Regions from separate parts of the Bacillus aerius genome, predicted to be linked through region 3. Evidence: riboswitches for the same ligand, from Rfam matches in the RefSeq annotation. Region 3 holds a riboswitch; each other region holds the start of a gene.
What was found. A riboswitch is a leader RNA that binds a small molecule or an ion and turns the genes downstream of it on or off. The one in region 3 is predicted to bind S-adenosylmethionine.
Positions count from the first base shown of each region.

Region 1: linked by a shared signal. The riboswitch ahead of M2353_RS18310 (sugar ABC transporter substrate-binding protein) and the one ahead of M2353_RS05525 (bifunctional homocysteine S-methyltransferase/methylenetetrahydrofolate reductase) in region 3 are both predicted to bind S-adenosylmethionine.
Region 2: linked by a shared signal. The riboswitch ahead of mtnW (2,3-diketo-5-methylthiopentyl-1-phosphate enolase) and the one ahead of M2353_RS05525 (bifunctional homocysteine S-methyltransferase/methylenetetrahydrofolate reductase) in region 3 are both predicted to bind S-adenosylmethionine.

Region 1 is NZ_JARYHO010000001.1:3,520,989-3,527,458, reverse strand. It holds gene M2353_RS18330 (6-phospho-beta-glucosidase) at 1-1,009, shown strand, start outside; gene M2353_RS18325 (hypothetical protein) at 1,127-1,525, shown strand; gene M2353_RS18320 (branched-chain amino acid aminotransferase) at 1,850-2,941, opposite strand; gene M2353_RS18315 (right-handed parallel beta-helix repeat-containing protein) at 3,301-4,728, shown strand; SAM riboswitch class I at 4,846-4,955, shown strand; gene M2353_RS18310 (sugar ABC transporter substrate-binding protein) at 5,129-6,247, shown strand; gene M2353_RS18305 (sugar ABC transporter ATP-binding protein) at 6,320-6,470, shown strand, end outside.
Region 2 is NZ_JARYHO010000001.1:1,299,851-1,306,320, reverse strand. It holds gene M2353_RS06735 (1,2-dihydroxy-3-keto-5-methylthiopentene dioxygenase) at 283-813, opposite strand; gene M2353_RS06730 (methylthioribulose 1-phosphate dehydratase) at 830-1,462, opposite strand; gene M2353_RS06725 (2-hydroxy-3-keto-5-methylthiopentenyl-1-phosphate phosphatase) at 1,426-2,121, opposite strand; gene mtnW (2,3-diketo-5-methylthiopentyl-1-phosphate enolase) at 2,122-3,339, opposite strand; SAM riboswitch class I at 3,439-3,540, opposite strand; gene M2353_RS06715 (pyridoxal phosphate-dependent aminotransferase) at 3,585-4,775, opposite strand; gene mtnK (S-methyl-5-thioribose kinase) at 5,181-6,374, shown strand; gene mtnA (S-methyl-5-thioribose-1-phosphate isomerase) at 6,381-6,470, shown strand, end outside.
Region 3 is NZ_JARYHO010000001.1:1,090,922-1,097,391, reverse strand. It holds gene M2353_RS05545 (methyl-accepting chemotaxis protein) at 1-1,010, opposite strand, end outside; gene M2353_RS05540 (BMP family lipoprotein) at 1,007-1,984, opposite strand; gene M2353_RS05535 (CvfB family protein) at 2,142-2,990, opposite strand; gene M2353_RS05530 (YajQ family cyclic di-GMP-binding protein) at 3,217-3,708, shown strand; SAM riboswitch class I at 3,790-3,908, shown strand; gene M2353_RS05525 (bifunctional homocysteine S-methyltransferase/methylenetetrahydrofolate reductase) at 3,987-5,828, shown strand; gene metH (methionine synthase) at 5,812-6,470, shown strand, end outside.

The DNA.
Region 1 (6,470 bases), 2.4 Mb from region 3:
CGTCATTGGACAGGAAACGAATGGTCCAGGCGGGTTATTTAAAGGTCTACGCACCATTCCAGTCATTCTAGACATCGTGAAGGATATGGAAGAGCTTTGCCCAGATGCCTGGCTGGTGAACTTTACAAATCCAGCGGGCATGGTCACAGAGGCGGTGTTACGCTACACGAATCTGAAAAAAGTGGTCGGTCTATGCAATGTGCCGATTGGAATCAAAATGGGCATTGCAAAAGCGCTGGATGTCGATGTCGAACGCATTGAAGTACAATTTGCAGGCCTCAATCACATGGTCTATGGCTTAGATGTGTATTTAGACGGGGTCAGCATTATGGATCAAGTGCTCGATGAATTAGGAAATCCAAATAGCCAGTGGTCCATGAGGAATATTGAAGCGAAAAACTGGGAGCCTTCTTTCGTCAAAGGCTTAGGGGTCATTCCATGTCCGTATCATCGTTATTACTATAAAACGAAAGATATGCTGGAGGAAGAACAAAAAGCGGCTCAAGAAAAAGGAACAAGAGCAGAGGTTGTGCAGCAAGTCGAGCATGAACTATTTGAGTTATATAAAGACCCAGATTTATCGATTAAACCGCCGCAGCTCGAAAAAAGAGGCGGGGCTTATTACAGCGATGCAGCATGTAATTTGATCAGCTCCATCTATAATGATAAACATGACATTCAACCGGTAAATACAGTGAACAGAGGAGCGATTGCCAGCATTCCGGCCGAATCAGCGGTTGAAGTGAACTGTATCATTACAAAGGACGGACCAAAACCAATCGCGACAGGTGATCTGCCTGTGGCTGTGAGAGGACTCGTTCAACAAATCAAGTCCTTCGAGCGTGTGGCAGCTGAAGCAGCTGTGACAGGAGATTACGAGACGGCTCTTGTCGCCATGACCATCAATCCACTCGTTCCTTCTGACGAAATTGCAAAGCAAATCTTAGATGAAATGCTTGAAGCGCACCGTGAATATTTACCGCAGTTCTTCAAATCAGTGAATGCTTAAAATAAAATGGCCCCTTTATGGGGTCGTTTTTTATGATTTTTTCATATGGAAACCGGAGAAAGCAGTGTATGATAGAAAAAACAACATGTACTGCTTCAAAGAAAGGACGGTTAGAATATGGTGGCAATTGGTTTAATGCTTTACGGCTTTATCGTTCAACCTCTACTGAGTTACGGCACAGTGGTTTTGTTTTTGTATGGAATCATCGCTTCATTTATTGGCCTGATTCGGCATAGACAGGATGTGTGGATGTATGTTCTCCGCCTGCTCGTTTGTTTTACTATTCCAGTAACCAATCTGTTAATGTATTTCGCAACCATCGGTGGAGATGAAAGAGACTTTGATTTCCAGCCGATGCCGCCAGTTTATCATCTTGTTTTTATCCTAGAAATCATCATCGTCTTTTTACCAGAGATCTTTTTACTGATCGAGAGAAAGCGGAGTATCAAAGGGAAACAGTGGATATATGCAGGGGCCATTGTGGGGATCTCGGTCTTGTTTTGGTGCACGATTTGATTGAAGGCTGACTGACATCTAAGTCTTTTTCGCCTTTTTATTGCGTAACCTCATTCGCCTCACTTTTACAAAAGTAATGGAAAGAACAAGGATAGAAATTCCGAGAAACTTAAATAGAAAACGGGTGAAGAACGATGAATCATCGAAACCTGTAGCGATGATGATCGATCCGATGCAAATCCCAAAGAACGCTAGTAAATAAGTAAAAAACATATCATCACTCCTTAAGCGTGGAATAGATCCATATTTTCCATTATGAGGTAGCGAAGGAGATAAAGAAACAAAAAAAGAACCCTTCATCAAATGAAAGGTTCTTTCGTTTGCTTATGCCTGCTTGACGACCGAATCGACTTCTACTGTCCAGCCGAAGATATCTGGCTGAGTTCCTTTTTGGATTCCAGTAATCGCTTCGTACAATTTCTTCGATACTTCGCCTGTTTGACCATTTTGAATGACGTATGGCTGATCGTGATAAATTAATTCACCGACAGGAGAAATGACGGCTGCCGTTCCTGTCCCGAAGATTTCTTCAAGTTCACCTGACTGATGTGCTTCGATTAACTCATCAATTGAAATTTTACGTTCTGTCACAGGGATTTCCCAATGCTTTAACAGCTCAAGCACAGAATTCCGTGTGATCCCTTCTAAAATGCTGCCATTCAGTTCAGGCGTCACGATTTCTCCATTGATTTTAAAGAAGATATTCATACTGCCGACTTCTTCAATGTACTTTTTCTCGATGCCATCAAGCCACAGGACTTGTGAAAATCCTTTCGTTTCAGCAACTTGCTGTGCTTTCAGGCTTGATGCATAGTTTCCAGCTGTTTTGGCATTTCCTGTTCCGCCTTTAACAGCGCGGACAAATTCGTTTTCCACCGCAATTTTGACCGGATGGATGCCTTCTTTATAATAAGAACCTACTGGAGATAAAATGATGATCAGCTTATAGGTGCTTGACGGTGCAACACCTAAATAGGGCTCAGTAGAAATAATGAATGGACGAATATACAAAGAAGTGCCCTCTGCATCAGGTACCCAATCCTTATCAATGCGAATGAGTTCATTTAAGCCTTCTAAAACCGTTTCTGTATCAATTTGCGGGATACATAGGCGATCATTTGATCTGTTTAAGCGTTCCATATTTTTTTCGGGACGGAATAAGAGAATCTTTTGATCCTCAGACACATACGCCTTCAAGCCTTCAAAAACAGATTGGCCATAATGATAAACCATAGAAGCTGGGTCCATTGGAATCGCCTGATAAGGGATAATTCTCGGATCATACCAGCCTTTATCAATTGAATAATCCATCACAAACATGTGGTCTGTGAAGATTTTTCCGAATTCAAGTTGATCAGATTGAGGTTTTGGTTTTTTTGTTGAACTAAGTTCAACGCGGATGGGTTGTTTTGGCATCGTAAATCTCCTTGCTGTTTGATTATTTGAAAATTCTAATAATATGAAATAATTATGATTCTATTCTATACCTTCACAAAATATTAGCAATAGGTTTTCTGGAATTCAGACAAGAAAAATCTGTTAAAGCGCTTTCCTCCTCTCTGTCGTGGTTTTACTGAAGTTTCCCCTTAGAAATAAAATCCAATTTCATTATTAACTGATTAATCTGACAATTTAAAAGCGATTTGTTTTCCTGTAAGATATTCTTTCAACCATACACCTTTTGACTAGTACATTGCAAGGGGCATTGCCATATTTTAATCCTCTTTTTTTTAACCGATAAAGGTAGAAGAGAGTGGAAGGGAGCAAACAACGAGATGAAACGAATGATATCAGGCGCCTTATTGATTTTATTGATGACCGCCATTAGTTTTGGCTGTCAAGCGATGACGGAGGAGGCTGGTGCGAAGCAAGGTACTGCCTATTACGTCGCAGCAAATGGGAACGACAAACATCCAGGGACAAAGCAAAAGCCTTTCCGTACGCTGAAAAAAGCGGCAAGTATCGCGAAAGCTGGGACAACAGTTTATATGAGAGGCGGTACATACAAAGAGAGATTGATTGTCCGCCATTCTGGAACAAAGAAAGCACCAGTTGTTTTTCAAGCGTATGGAAAAGAGAAGCCTGTCATTAGCGGAGCATCTCTTAAAGGAAATCAAGCAGACGGTGGTCTTGTGAAGATTGATCAAAAAAGCTATATCACCCTGAAAGGTTTGACAGTCGGTCATATTAAAACGAATCAAGAAGATGTGACACCCATTGGTATATTCATCACAGGAAGCGGCAAAGGCGTCAAACTGCTTAACAACCGTGTGTACGACATTCAGACGACACATCAAAATGGGAATGCTCATGGCATTGCGGTCTATGGAACGAAAGCACCTGCAGCCATTGAAGACATCGAAATCAAAGGAAACACTGTGGAAAAGTTAAAGTTGGGTTTTAGTGAAGCCCTTGTGCTAAACGGAAACGTGAAAAATTTCCGCGTGACACATAATACAGTCCGGCATACGGACAATATCGGGATTGATTTAATTGGTTTTGAGAATGTCGCACCTTCTAAAAAGTATGATCAAGTGCGAAATGGTGTCGTATCTAGAAACAAAGTTTATGAGATTACGAGTGTTGGGAATCCAGCGTACGGCAAGGACATCTCCGCAGGAGGAATCTATGTGGATGGCGGGAAAGACATCGTGATTGATCATAACATCAGCCATCATAATGACCTTGGGATTGAGGTCACAAGTGAACATAAAGGGAAGATGGCCGAACGCATTCGCATTGAGCACAATCAAGTATATTTAAATCGTTATACAGGCATCTCCATTGGCGGCTATGACAAGAAGCGGGGCGGAACCACAAACACGACCATCTCCCATAACATTTTGTACAAAAATGACACAGCCGGCTTAGAAGGCGGTCAATTGCTCATGCAATATCAATCGGTGAACAATCGAATCACGAATAATATCATGACAGCCAGTGCTTCGCATTACTTAGTCGTGAATCTCTACGAAGTGAACAAGAAGAATACATTCCAAAAGAATGTCTACGATGACCGCAAAGGTGCAAAAGCCTCACAATGGGTATGGCGCGGGAAATGGCTGGAAGGCTACAAAACGTATCGCTCGAAAAGCGGTCAAGATAAAGGATCAGCACACCTTAATCCCCAATTTGTGAATGAGAAAAAATATGATTTCCGTCTTAAGGCATCATCACCTGCTAAGAAAATCATCGGCAGTTAAACAAGGTATTCGGTGCAAGTGATCATTTTAGAAATTTTCAAAAAAGTCATTGACATTGATGAGACATCACATTAAAGTAAAGAAGACATTTCAACTAAAACAAATTTCATAACGGATCTCTTATCAAGAGAGGCAGAGGGACTGGCCCTATGACGCCCAGCAACCGTTTCTATTTAAGAAATTGGTGCTAATTCCTGCAAAGCTGTTACAGCTTTGACAGATAAGAGAGGAAGACTTCCCGATACATGTTTCATGCAACGGTGATCAAGCCTCTCTTTATCAAGAGAGGCTTTTTTTGATCTCTTTTTTTAGAATCAAAAGACTGGGTTCACAGGCATATTTCCACTTCTTTACCTAGTTTTCCGATGTGAAAAATAAAACAACTTGAGGAGGAACAGCAATGAAACGTAAATATTGGACATCATCTCTTGTATTATTGACGGTCCTGACCGTGCTATTATCTGGTTGCGGTACGGGATCAAGCGCAGGCTCAAAGGCTAATGCAAACGAAAAGGTCTCCTTTGACAATGTCCCGAAGCGATTTGCAAAAGGACAGGGAGCAAAAATTAAAGTCATCCGTAAAATTGGCGGGGACGATCATACTGCTCAGTTTTTAGCAGGAACGAAGGCAGAAGGTGAAGCGCTAGGCTTTACAGTAGATGTCTACACGGCAAATGGTGATACGGCGAAGTTTCATGATGCCATTTCTCAAGCACTAGAAGAAAACTATGATGGCTTTATCATCTCTCATGGGGATGATGAGGCGACAGTCGCTGATGTGAAGAAGATCACAGCGAAGGGCATTCCAGTTGTGGCGTTTGATTCAAATCCGAAGCTGAAGGACATCAAAGGGGTCACAGTGACGTCTCAAGATGACGAGCAATTAGCAGAAAAATCATTAGATGCACTCGTGGCTGATTTTAAAGGGAAAGCAAATATTGCGTATCTTTGGGTAGACGGATTCCCTCCAATGGTGAGACGAAACAAGGTGTACCAAGAAACGCTCAAACAGCATACAGGAATCAAGGAACTTGACCGATTTGGCGTTGCGGCCTCTGATACATCAGTTCAAACACAAAATGCGGTTGCGGCTATGCTAAATAAATATCCAAAGGGTAAACTGGATGCGATTTTTGCCACGTGGGATGCATTTGCGATTGGTGCCGCAAGAGCTTTAAAAGAAGCAGGAAGAACCGAAGTGAAAATATACGGTATTGATGTGTCTAATGCCGATCTGCAAGAAATGACTGCGAAAGACAGTCCTTGGAAGTACACTGCCGCTGTCGATCCGAAGCTCATTGGCGCAATCGACGTAAGGATTCTTGCGAAGAAACTAGCTGGCGAGAAAACGCCATCTTCCTATGACCTTGAGGCCTCTCTCATTTCACAAAAGCAGCTTCAGGATGCAGGAAAGGCCATCAATATGGTCAATCTTGCAGATGAAGTAAAAGGATTCGGATCATCGACTGCTTTTGAAGAAGACTGGATGAAGACCTTGAGGAAGCATTATGCAAAATAAACTACGTGCACTCTCTTTTCATAGAGGGTGTTTCGTTTTTCAATTGACGATCAGGAGAGAAGGAGGACACCTATGACAACGCCGCTTGTTCATATGAAAAACATTTCGATTGAATTCCCAGGAGTCAAAGCGTTAGATCAAGCAAATTTCACATTAAAAAAAGGCACAGTCCATGCCCTGATTGGGGCGAACGGCGCTGGGAAGTCAACGTTAATGAAAGTTC
Region 2 (6,470 bases), 210 kb from region 3:
AATTCGTCTGTCTACGCTCTAAATAATCCGACACCAAAATTATACTTTATTTGTAAATTAAATTAAATATGCTTATTTTATTTAATTTTTTACAGCCTAAAGACCTTTTACCCAATGAATTCTGGGGGTAAACTTCAAAATTGGACAGGACTGACACATTGATTAAACAGAATTTTATCCTATGCAGAAGACCAAAATCAACTATTTTCTCTCTCATTTTATGTCTATTTTCCTAAAAAAAAGCTGATCTTCCGCCTCATGCGAAATGATCAGCTCCCACTATTAAACCGTTTCTTCTTCGTAAATTGGCACCCAGCCCTTAGTTGTGACAAATATGCGAACTGCGACGACTTGACGATCTTCTTGAAGTGTAAAGTAGTGACGAATATTCGGGGGCACAGAAATTAAATCACCTGGATTCAGTCTCACATCAAAAAAGACGCCGTCTTTGCCTTGAATGGCAAAGATTCCATGACCGCTCACGATAAATCTGACTTCATCATCCGTATGATGATGCTCACGTTTAAAGTTTTGAAGCAGTTCATCCAGATTAGGGGTCGCATCTGATAATGAAATCACATCCTGCGCTTTGTATCCTCTTCGCTCGGAGATACTCTTTATTTCCTCTTGAAACACAGTTAAAATTTCTTCCTTTTCATCATCTGTTAAATCGTACTTTTCAGATAACTGTTTTGGTAGTTTTTCAATATCCCAATGTTCATAAATGACCCCTTGCTGTTCTAAATACGCCTGGACCTCTTGTTCGTTCTCAAGTAACGTGTTCTCTTCATTATGAATGTAAATGGTCGCCATGTGTGTTTCCTCCTTTTTATTTAACAAGCTGCTTTTGATAAAGCGCTACTTTCAAATGATAGGTAAATAAAAATTCATAAGCCTCTAAGACTCGTTTGGCTTCAAATGCGCTTTTCCCCCAAACGGTGATGCCATGATTACGAATGAGTACAGCACCAGCATCGTCCGTCAGGTGCACTGCAAATTGCTCTGCAAGGTGCGGAATATGAGCTGGGTTTTCAATAATAGGAACAGCAACTTCTGCATCCTCTTCCCAATAACCAAGCGCTTTAATGATTTCGTTACCTTTAAAACGAACTTCTCCTTTATCGCCATACAGCTCAGAAATGACATTGTTATCGATCGTGTGGACGTGAAGACAACATCCTGCTTTCGTCCGCTCATAAACGTATGTGTGAAGCAGTGTTTCAGCTGATGGCCTGAGCGGCTCATTCGGATGAACCGGCTGGCCTGCTGCATCAACAAGAACAAAATCTTCGTCGGTTTCTTTTCTTTTATCTTTGCCGCTTGCCGTCACCAAAAACGTGATGGGATCATCCGACACTTTTATCGATAAATTGCCGCTCGTTCCGTAAAACCAGTCTCTTTGTGCCAATTCACGTTTGATGTCTGCTAGTTCCTTCCAGCGTTTACTCTTCTCGTCTGCCATTCCTTCACTTCCTTTATTTGATCAAATTGCGCTTTTAGATCAACAAATGTTTCATACTCTTTATGTACGAGCCCTAGCTCTTTACATTCGTTCAGTAAATAATCACGCGCAAACGTGAGATCCGCATGTTTCGCTGCCTCAATATCAGTCACTGAATCACCAATCATGATAATAAAGTCATCTTCCTGCGTCAGTTCTCGAATAATGGAAGGCTTGCAGCAGCCACAGCCATTTTGGCATTCTGAATCACAGGCATACGGCCATTCAATTTGAATATGGTCTTCTTTAAATGATGCATGGTTACAATAAATATTCTCTTGTTCGACAATCCCTTCAAGGATAGGATAGACAAAAAAGTCCATACCGCCGCTGAGTACATAGAAAGGAATGTCTGCTTTTTTGACATCATCGACAAACTGTTCAAATCCTTCACGAATCTCTGTATCCTCTAAAATAAATGACCGAATGGCTTCTTTCTGATCACTCGTCAGTAACTGAAACATCTGCCCGACGCCTTCTTGGATCGTGATCTCTTTTGCTAGAACACCATCCTTCCATTTCGTCCATTCTTTTGGAGCAAACTGCTTCATGATGCGAATGATATTATCATTTTTCGTAATCGTGCCATCAAAATCACAACATACAATTGGTTTTTTCATTTATTCTGCTACCCTTCCCCAAAGATCAAGTGCTGCTTGTAAGTCTTGACAAGTTGATGCTTTTTCTTCGATAGACTCTTTTTTGACCACCGCATCAATGATCGAACGAAAGGCTTTCCCTCCTCCAGTTGCTCCCCGCGGATGTCCGTGAATTCCCCCGCCTGCATTAATGACATGATCAAGTCCAAAATCTTTGATTAAGATCGGCACCATTCCCGGGTGAATGCCTGCTGAAGGGACAGGAAATGTTTGTTGAACTGTATCCTCTTTCACACATGCTTCGAAAATGCCAATGGCATCTTTTTTCGGAAGGGCGACTGATCCATAAGGAGAGGGAAAAAGACTTAAATCAGAGCCAGCATATCGATTTAATTTGCCTAAAAGAAGAGAATGCGAGAATCCATAGTCTGGAGATGATGTCATTGCACCGCTCACTGCCGGATGTGCCATGATCGGCAATGGGATCTCTGGATCTTCAGCCAAGCTTTGCATGACATCAAGTCCATAGGCAAAAACGTTGAATAAAAGCGCATCAGCCCCGAGTTCGGCTGCCTTTCTTGCTCGATCTTTCAAATCAAAAGTTCTACCAGTTAAATTAACAGCATAAAGCGTGCGATGTCCTGTCTCTTCATATGTTTCTTTTAATATCTTTTTTCCTTCCATGATTCGATCTTCAAAAGGGGCTAATGGGCTTTCAAATAAAATCTCATCATCTTTGATGAAGTCTACTCCACCTAAAGCCTGTAAGCGGAGCTGCTTTTTTAAATCCTCCATATCACGGCCGATCACGCCTTTAAATATACTCATCAATAGCGGCCGATCAAACACGCCTACTTTCTTTCGTATCCCCTCAATGCCAAATACCGGTCCTGGCAGACAGCTTTTAAACCTTTCCGAAAATTCGATATCGACGAGCTTTACTTTCCCATCCAGTGAAAGCTTTCCAAAAATCGTCGTCAACACCGCTGGTATATCAGCTGAAAAGTTCGCCTCAGGATAAGCAATGGTCACCTCTGATTGATACAGACCACCATTTGCGGAGGACTGTTCTTTTACGCTCACCACACGGCCTTTATGTTTTTTTAGCTGCTCCTTTTTGAGCTGCGGCAAGTCCGTCCATGACCCGACCGTTAACCCAAGTGCGATCTGCTCTGCTTTTCGGTCTATTTGTTCATCCTCTCGATGTGTTAGTACGTATGTTGCCAGTAGTTCACTCACTAGGAATCCCCTTTCGATTGCGTCCTGTATATGGTCAATAAAAAAACCTCTTTAAGTGCTTGATCAGCGCGTTAAAGAGGTTTCGTCTCATTCATCCGAATCTTATCTCTCAGCGCTTGCTGCAAGAATTAGCACCGTGCTTCATGGAAGTCGGTTGCCGGGCTTCATTGGGCTAGTCCCTCTGCCTACTCTTGATAAGAATATTCAATTTTCTTAAATATTGCCTGAATTATCGCACCATTTTTTTACGTTGTCAATGGCTTTTTTTCAAATAACTGCAAGGCAGCGATACGATCAGCGGCTTCCTTTAGCCGCTCCTCACTTGTTAAAAGGCCGACTCTGACGTAGCCTTCACCGTGAGCACCAAAGCCATTCCCTGGTGCCACAACAACATGTGCTTTTTCTAATAATACATCCGAAAAAGTTTCAGATGTATACCCTTCAGGCACCTTTAACCAAGCAAAAAACGAGCCCTTTGGCGCACTGACGTCCCAGCCAATCTCTTTGCATGCAGCAATCCAAGTGTTTCGTCTTTTTTCGTACCGATCATTTTGTACTTGTACGCACGTTTGATCGCTTAAAAGTGCTTCTGCTGCTGCATCTTGAGTTGCTTTAAACAGTGACACAAACAGGTGATCCTGATAAAGCTCAATGGCTTCGATAACAGAGGCATTCCCTGCTGCAAAACCGACTCTCCAACCAGCCATATTATACGTTTTGGACAATGTATAGATTTCAATACCTGTCTCTTTTGCTCCGTCTATTTGCAGGAAACTAAGGGGCTTTTCGCCGTCAAATCCTATGCCGCCATATGCAAAATCATGGACAACACACATCTTATTTGCACTCGCAAACGCAACAGTATCTTCAAAAAATGTCCGGGTTGCAGTCGCACCAGTCGGATTATTTGGGTAATTTAAGTACATCAATTTTGCTTGATTCTTATCCTGCTCTGACAATTGGTGGTAGTCAGGTAAAAAATCATTTTGTTCAAGAAGAGGCATTGTGACCATGCGAGCTCCGGCAAGCACAGCGCCTGACCAGTAATCAGGATAGCCCGGATCTGGAACAAGCAGCGTATCACCTGGATTCAGTAAACATTGCGGCAATTCGACTAGTCCCGCTTTCCCTCCAAATAAGATGGCAATCTCTGTCTTTGGGTCAAGCGTGACACCATATTCTCTTTCATAAAAAGTAGCTGCAGCTTTTTTTAGTTTCGCTGTCCCGCGGAATGAGGAGTATTGATGATTTTCAGGTTTTGCTACCGCTTCCTGCATCGCTTTCACAATATGTGGAGGAGTGGGCTGATCAGGATTTCCTTGACCTAAATTAATCACATCTGCCCCTTCCTGCACTTTTTTCTGTACTTTTTGTACAAGCGACGCAAAAAATTGTTTCGGTAAATGTTTCAATACATCCGATTGCTGGAATTCCATTTTTTCACCTTCTATTCAAGTTACATGACAATACAATCACTGTAATGGATTGTTTTATGAATTGTAAAGCAATTTTGAAAAAAGATTGACATGTGAACTGCAGCTCTGATAATATCTAGAATTAAGAAATGCAAGCAGACATGAAACAATTACATATTGATTTCTCTTATCGAGAGTTGGGCGAGGGATTTGGCCTTTTGACCCCAACAGCAACCGACCGTTAATACCACTGTGAAGTGGGGCGCAGCAAGAACAGCGCCAAGACAATTCATTGTCTTATAGGGCACGGTGCTAATTCCATCAGACGTATGTGCTGAGAGATAAGAGAGGCTTCGAGCATACACGCCATCAAGCCTCTTTCTCTCAGGAGAAAGAGGCTTTTTTATATGATTTGGAGGGAAGCAATTGGTTACACTTACGGCATCATATGAAGAATTAACAGAAAGTTCGGCAGTTGCACTTGCCATTAGACTTGGATTGATTCAGGAGAGCAGTCATTTAACATGCACTGAAATCGGTGACGGAAATTTAAATTACGTCTTTCATATTTATGATCACAAACAAGCAAAAGGACTGATTATCAAGCAGGCCCTTCCTTACGCAAAAGTCGTTGGAGAAAGCTGGCCGCTGACATTAGATCGTGCAAGAATTGAAAGTGCAGCACTCATCAAGCAGTCAGAGTATGCACCTCATCTCGTACCAGCCGTCTATTATTCGGATACAGCTCTTGCAGTGACGGCAATGGAGGATCTATCACACCTCGAAATCGTCAGAAAAGGGCTAATTGCCGGAAAACAATACCCGTATTTATCAGATCATGTCGGAGAATTTTTAGGCAAAACACTATTTTACACGTCTGACTTTGCCACAAATCCTAAAATCAAAAAACAATTCGTGAAACAGTTTACGAACCCTGATCTTTGTGACATTACAGAAAAACTCGTCTTCACAGATCCTTTCTTTGACAGCGAAACGAATGACTTCGAAGAGGAATTAAGAGAAGAGGCACAAGCCCTATGGGCTGATCTTGAACTGCAAGCAAAAGCAGCCGAATTGAAACGGATCTTCTTAACCTCTGCTGAAACACTGGTACATGGAGATCTTCATACAGGCAGTATTTTTGCAAACGAAACGGAAACGAAAATCATTGATCCAGAGTTCGCTTTTTACGGTCCTTTCGGATTCGATATCGGTCACTTTATTGCCAATCTGTTCATAAATGCTTTATCTCATGAGAATGAACAGGATCAGCAGCACCTTTTTGATCATGTCGTCAATGTGTGGGCAACATTCAAAGAAGTGTTCACAAAAGCATGGAAAGAAGACAGTATTGAAGCGTTTAGTGTATCGGACAGCTTTTTAGAAACAACGTTTGACCGTATTTTAAAAGAAGCCACCGGCTTTGCTGGCTGTGAGCTTGTTCGCCGAACCATCGGTCTTGCGCATGCGGCTGATCTCGATGCGATTCCATCACATTCTAGAAGGCTTCAGCAGAAAAAAGCAGCACTTACACTAGGAAAAACATTGATCAAACAATATCAAGCAGTGGAAACAGCGTCTGACCTCGTCGCATTATTCCAGCAAACTGTAAAGGAGTGACGAGTTTTGTCTAAAGAATTTGAAGTTCCCCGTTCCGTCGAATGGGAAGAAAACCGTATCAACATTTTGAATCAGCAAAAATTACCCGCTGAAACC
Region 3 (6,470 bases):
TTTGTTTCTGTTAACGTGTGCTTTCCGCTTTCCACCGCTTCAATGGCATCCTCTGTACTACGGATGACTGTATGTGATCTTTCGGAATTCTTACGGCCATGTGAATCCATTTTCTCAATCAAACTAACGCCATGCTGAAGGTCTTCTGAAATCGCTTGTGAACCATTCGCCATTTCGTCTGTCGATACAGACACTTGATTGGCCGATTCCATAAGCTTTTTGTTTTCATCATCTAGCTGAATCGAGAATGATTCCACTTGGCTTGAGACATGGCTGATTTCTTGAATCAAGCTAACCAGCTGATCCGTCATTTGATTGAACGACTCATTTAAGCCACCGATTTCATCTTTCCGCTTGATGTTCATCCGCTCCACAGCGAGGTTTCCTTCGGCAATCTGTTTTGCCCGGTAAGAAAGGGATTTGATTGGTGTCACAATGGATCTCGTTAAACCAATATTTAAAAAGACGGCGATAACAATCAGCGTGAGGGCTGCGGCAGATGCGCTTGTGATGATCCTTTGCACATTGTCTGCCGCCTCCTCTAAATGATATTCATACGCTTCTTGTGCTCTTTTATTCATCGTATGCACGTCGTTTAAAACACCGTCAATTCTGGCAGCCACTCGTCTGGCATCAGAGGCATTTTTTTCACCAATGGCATTGTTTGCTTCTTGCGTCCATGTGTCAAACTTTGAATTTAACCGTGTTAGGGCTTCTTTGTTCATATTTCCTGCGTTTTTGTTTAACGTTTGCAGCTGTTTTTTCGCTGTCGATATATCGCTTTGAACGACCTCTAGCTGTTCATCTGAAAGGGTCATGGAATAATTGGTCATGGCTTGTTCGACACTTTCAAAGCTGGCCTTCGTTTTTTGTACGTTTAGTAAGGTTTGAACTTCTGTTTCGCTTGATGACTGAATCTTTGTCATGCTCACAATAATAAAGGCAATTACGCCAACCGCTAAAAGAAGTGAAATGAGTGAGTTGAGCAAAATTTTGATGCGTAAGCTCATGATGCTGCCCCCTCTTCTTTCAGAAGTGTCTGCTTCAGTCCATTTAATTTTTTGGTCAATTTCTCAGCATCTTTGAGCACCCGGATTCTTGCCATATCGATTCCGTCATTACTTAAGTCATAGACGATATGCCCGCTTTTGATTTTGCTGCTTTTAACGAGCTGTTCGCTGAATTGATAGACGACTTCATCTACTTTTTTGACCATAGACGAAATAACGGCTTTTTCAGCTGTATAATACTGATCGCTGTCCACGCCAATTGCATATTTGCCTTGCGTTTGCGCTTCTTTTAATACACCAACACCCGTATAACCGGCTGCAGCATATAAAACATCTGCTTTCTTTTTGATCATGTCTTTCGCTATTTTACTGCCTTTACCTGCATCACTAAATGTGCCAGCATACGTGGATACGACCTTGATTTTCGGATTCACAGATTTTGCGCCTTTTTGATAGCCTTGTTCAAATCGGTGGATCACCTCTGCATCGACTCCGCCCACAAAACCAATGACATCACTTTTTGTTGTCATGGCAGCAAGTGCTCCCGCTAGATAGCTGCCCTGCTCTTCTTTAAAAGTCACTGATGTGACATTTTTCAGTTCAGACACAGCATCAATGAGTAAAAATTGCTTTTTCGGATATTTTTTCGCTACCTTTTCTAAGTCTTCTTGCATACTGAAACCTACACCGATGATCAGGTCATTTCCATCTTTCACAAGCTCGGTCAGCCCTTTTTCATATGTATCGGTTTCTGCAATTTCTCTATAATCGAATTCAATGCCAAGCTCATCACGTGCTTTTTCTAATCCTTTAAATGATGAATCGTTAAATGATTGATCACCAAGACCATCATCCGTCAGCATGACACCAATATGCTTCGCATTTGATATCGGTGGTCCTCCCTGCTGATTGCTGCATGAGGCGAGTACCATGATCATCGCTGCCATCAGAAGTAATGAAATCTTCACTTTCATCCAAAAACACACTCCTTTTATCATCCTTACCCCTTATTTATCGGATTTGAGAGGCATTGTTTCAATGATAAAGTGAAGGATTTTCAGCTTTTTTCATGACTTTTTTCACTGAAAAAAACCATTATTTAAGATAAAAATAAAAAAAGCGAGCAAATGCTCACTTTTTCTCGTATGTCCATCCTTCTTTTTGGTAAACAAGATCATTTTTCATCAGATGACCTAATGCTCGTTTGAAGGCTGCTTTGCTCATTTGAAATCTTTCCCGGATATCTTCTGGATCACTTTTATCCCCGTAAGGCATTGCACCGTTTCTCGTTCTCATATAAGTTAAAATTTCTTCTGCATCGACAGATAATGCATCCTGTTTTCTAGGCAGCAGAGAAACGTTCACGGTTCCGTCCTCTTTCACTGCAATGACGCGTCCTGTCACGGTCGATCCTAATCTAGGCTCTTCCTTTCGTTCCGTGCGGTGGATAAACCCACGCACGCCTGTATCTGTCAGCATAAAAGAACCTGTCGCAATTAAGCGATAAATCGTTCCCGTAATTTCTTTGTTCATTAACGTTTCTGGCGCCTCAGTAAATAATTCACTGATCACATCTTCAGTGGCTGGTTTTGCGAACATTCTCCCGTAACTTGTCACTTTGAGCATACAGTATAGTTTGTCGCCTTTTTTCGGCCACGCTTCCTCAAAAGGCGGGAGGTGTTCAGTTGCAACAAGTGCATCCTTTGACAAACCTATATCGACAAAAGCACCCATATCTTCTACAACGTCTACGACTTCTACCCAGTCGTATGTATGTGCATTGATTTTAGGAATTTTCATCGTCGCTGCCAGTCTTTCCTCATGATCTACATATAAGTAGACCTCTACTTCATCACGATCTCCAATATCCTCTGTCATCTCACTGCGATGTAGAAGAACAGAATCTTCGCCATCTGTTAAAAAGTAGCCGTATTCCATCTCGTTATCTATTTGCAAGGTCAGTTGCTCACCTGGTCTCATGTTCTCTTCCTTCCTATCTGCCCTTAAAAGAGCGTTCGTTCATCTTTTGATTCACTTTATTCTACTATACTTCTGTCATCATGAACATCTCTAGTTCTGTTAGCTAAAGTGGACAAACTGTACTTGAATTATACCGCATGCATCTGAACTCTCCTCGATAAAGTTTCTTCTTCCCCTATGGGCATGATAAAATAGACGCAATATCTATAGTTGGAGGTCATATGTGATGGCAAAAGAAAGTTCATTTGATATTGTATCGAAGGTGGAGCTGCCAGAAGTGCAAAACGCCATTCAAGCAGCACTGAAAGAAATTAAAAACCGTTATGATTTTAAAGGAAGTAAAAGTGATATTTCACTAGAAAAAGAAGAACTCGTTCTCATTTCTGATGATGACTTCAAGCTGGAGCAGCTAAAGGATGTCCTTGTGACAAAACTGATTAAACGAAACGTACCGACTAAAAACATTGACTACGGAAAAACAGAACATGCCCTAGGTGGAACCGTTCGCCAGCGTGCAAAGCTGATTAGCGGGATTGATAAGGACAATGCCAAAAAGATCAATGCCTTGATTAAACAATCTGGTTTAAAAGTAAAGTCGCAATTTCAAGATGACCAAGTGCGTGTGACAGGAAAAAATAAAGATGATTTACAAGAAGTGATGGCGCTCATGCGCAAGGCAGATTTACCGATTGACGTCCAATTTATAAATTTTCGATAAATTTCAAATTTTCCATTGATTATTTCCGATTTTTTCGATACAGTTGATGGAAGTTCAATTCATTGACATGTTCATATCGCTTTCTTATCAAGAGAGGCAGAGGGACTGGCCCTGTGAAGCCTCAGCAACCGGTGTAGTAGAAATCTATTTTCTATGACCAAGGTGCTAAATCCAGCAAGCAACTGCTTGGAAGATAAGGAGAAGAATTTCAATACAGCCAAAAAGTCTTCTTCTTATCAGAAGGCTTTTTTTGTTACATAGAAATAAGGAGGAAACCAATGGGCCTATTACAAGACTTACAAAATCGCGTACTGATTGCTGATGGAGCAATGGGAACACTTTTATACTCTTATGGCATTGACCGCTGCTTTGAAGAATTAAATTTATCAAAAGAAGATGAAGTCAAAAGAGTGCACGAGGCATATGTGCAAGCTGGAGCGGACATTATTCAAACGAACACATACGGCGCGAATTATATTAAACTATCCCGCTATGGCTTAGAGGAAGAAACAAAACGCATTAACACAAAAGCTGTACAAATTGCCAAAGCAGCCGCTGGCTCAGCTTATGTCCTTGGAACGATCGGCGGCATTCGAACATTTAACAAAAATGCCTACTCTTTAGACGAGATTAAACGGAGCTTTAGAGAACAGCTCTATATCCTTTTAAATGAAGAACCTGATGGATTACTGCTTGAAACATATTACGATATTGAAGAAGCAAAAGCCGTTCTTGAGATTGCTCGCAAAGAAACTGCGCTTCCGATTGTCATGAACGTCTCCATGCATGAGCAAGGTGTATTACAGGACGGTACACCGCTAAAAGACGGTTTATCTGAATTATCCTCACTTGGCGCTGATGTCGTCGGCATTAACTGCCGATTAGGCCCTTATCATATGATTCAGGCACTTGAAGGCGTTCCACTTTTGCAAAATTCGCATTTATCTGTCTATCCAAACAGCAGTCTCCCCTCCCTTGAAGAAGGCAGACTCGTCTATGATACAGATAATGATTATTTCCGAAAAAGTGCACTTGAGTTTAGAAATCAAGGCGCACGAATCATTGGAGGCTGCTGCGGAACAACCCCTCAGCATATTAGCGCCATGGCTGAGGCGGTCAAAGATTTAGCACCTATCACCGAAAAAGAAGTGAAAGTATTAAAAGAAGAAATCATTTCCATCCAAGATCAACGAACAGAACCAGGTCTTGACGAGCTTGCTGTGAAAAAACGTTCGATTATCGTCGAGCTGGACCCGCCGAAGAAGCTGAACTTTGAAAAATTCCTCGTCGCAGCGAACGAATTAAAAAGTGCGGGCATTGATGCCCTCACACTGGCCGATAACTCTCTAGCTACCCCGCGTATTAGCAATGTGGCATGCGGCGCTTTATTAAAACAGCAGCTTGATATGCGTTCACTTGTCCATATCACATGTCGTGATCGCAATTTGATTGGACTCCAATCCCACTTAATGGGGCTGGACACGCTTGGACTAACCGATATTTTAGCCATCACAGGCGATCCGTCTAAAATTGGAGACTTCCCAGGTGCGACATCTGTGTATGATTTAACCTCCTTTGATTTGATCCGTCTGATCAAACAATTTAACGAGGGACTATCTTTCTCCGGGAAGCCGCTCGGGAAAAAGACTAATTTTTCTGTGGCTGGTGCGTTTAATCCAAATGTCCGTCATATTGATAAAGCGGTCAAACGCCTTGAGAAGAAAATTGAATACGGTGCCGATTATTTTATTTCACAACCTGTTTACTCTGAGGAACAGCTTGTGAAGATTCATGAAGAAAGCCGACATTTGGATAAACCGATTTACATCGGTATTATGCCGCTAACAAGCAGCCGAAATGCTGAGTTTATTCATCATGAAATTCCCGGCATTAAATTGTCTGACTCGATTCGTGAGATTATGGCCAAGGCAGGCGAAGATAAAGAAAAGCAGCGGACAGAAGGGTTAGCGATTGCCCGCTCTTTATTAGATACAGCCTGCGAATTGTTTAATGGTATCTATTTAATTACCCCTTTCCTTCGATCAGATTTAACAGCAGAACTGACAACTTACATCCATCAGAAAGAAAAGGAGCCAAACATCCATGCCAACTATCACTGAACAGCTCAAAAAACGCATCCTCGTCCTTGACGGTGCAATGGGCACAATGATTCAAAACGCCGATCTCACAGCAGAGGATTTCGGCGGAGAAGAGTATGAGGGCTGTAACGAATATTTGAACGTCACAGCCCCTCATATTATCTCCACGATTCACCGGCAATATCTTGAAGCAAGTGCAGATTTAATCGAAACAAATACATTCGGCGCGACGAAGCTCGTTCTCGATGAATATGGACTTGGCCATCTCGCCTATGAATTGAACGTAAAAGCAGCTCAGTTGGCAAAGCGTGAAGCAGACCGTTTGTCGACACCAGACTGGCCCCGCTTTGTTGTAGGCGCAATGGGGCCCACTACAAAAACATTATCCGTAACAGGCGGCACAACGTTTGAAGAGCTCGTTGCAAATTATGAAGAACAAGCCCGCGCCCTGATTGATGGGAAATGTGATGCTCTTCTTTTAGAAACAAGTCAAGACATGCTGAATGTCAAAGCTGGATTTAAAGGCATTCAAGAAGCCTTTCACGCAACCGGTATTGAGCTACCACTGATGGTGTCAGGGACGATTGAACCAATGGGCACCACCCTTGCCGGTCAAGATATTGAAGCCTTTTATATATCACTTGAGCATATGAAACCAATCAG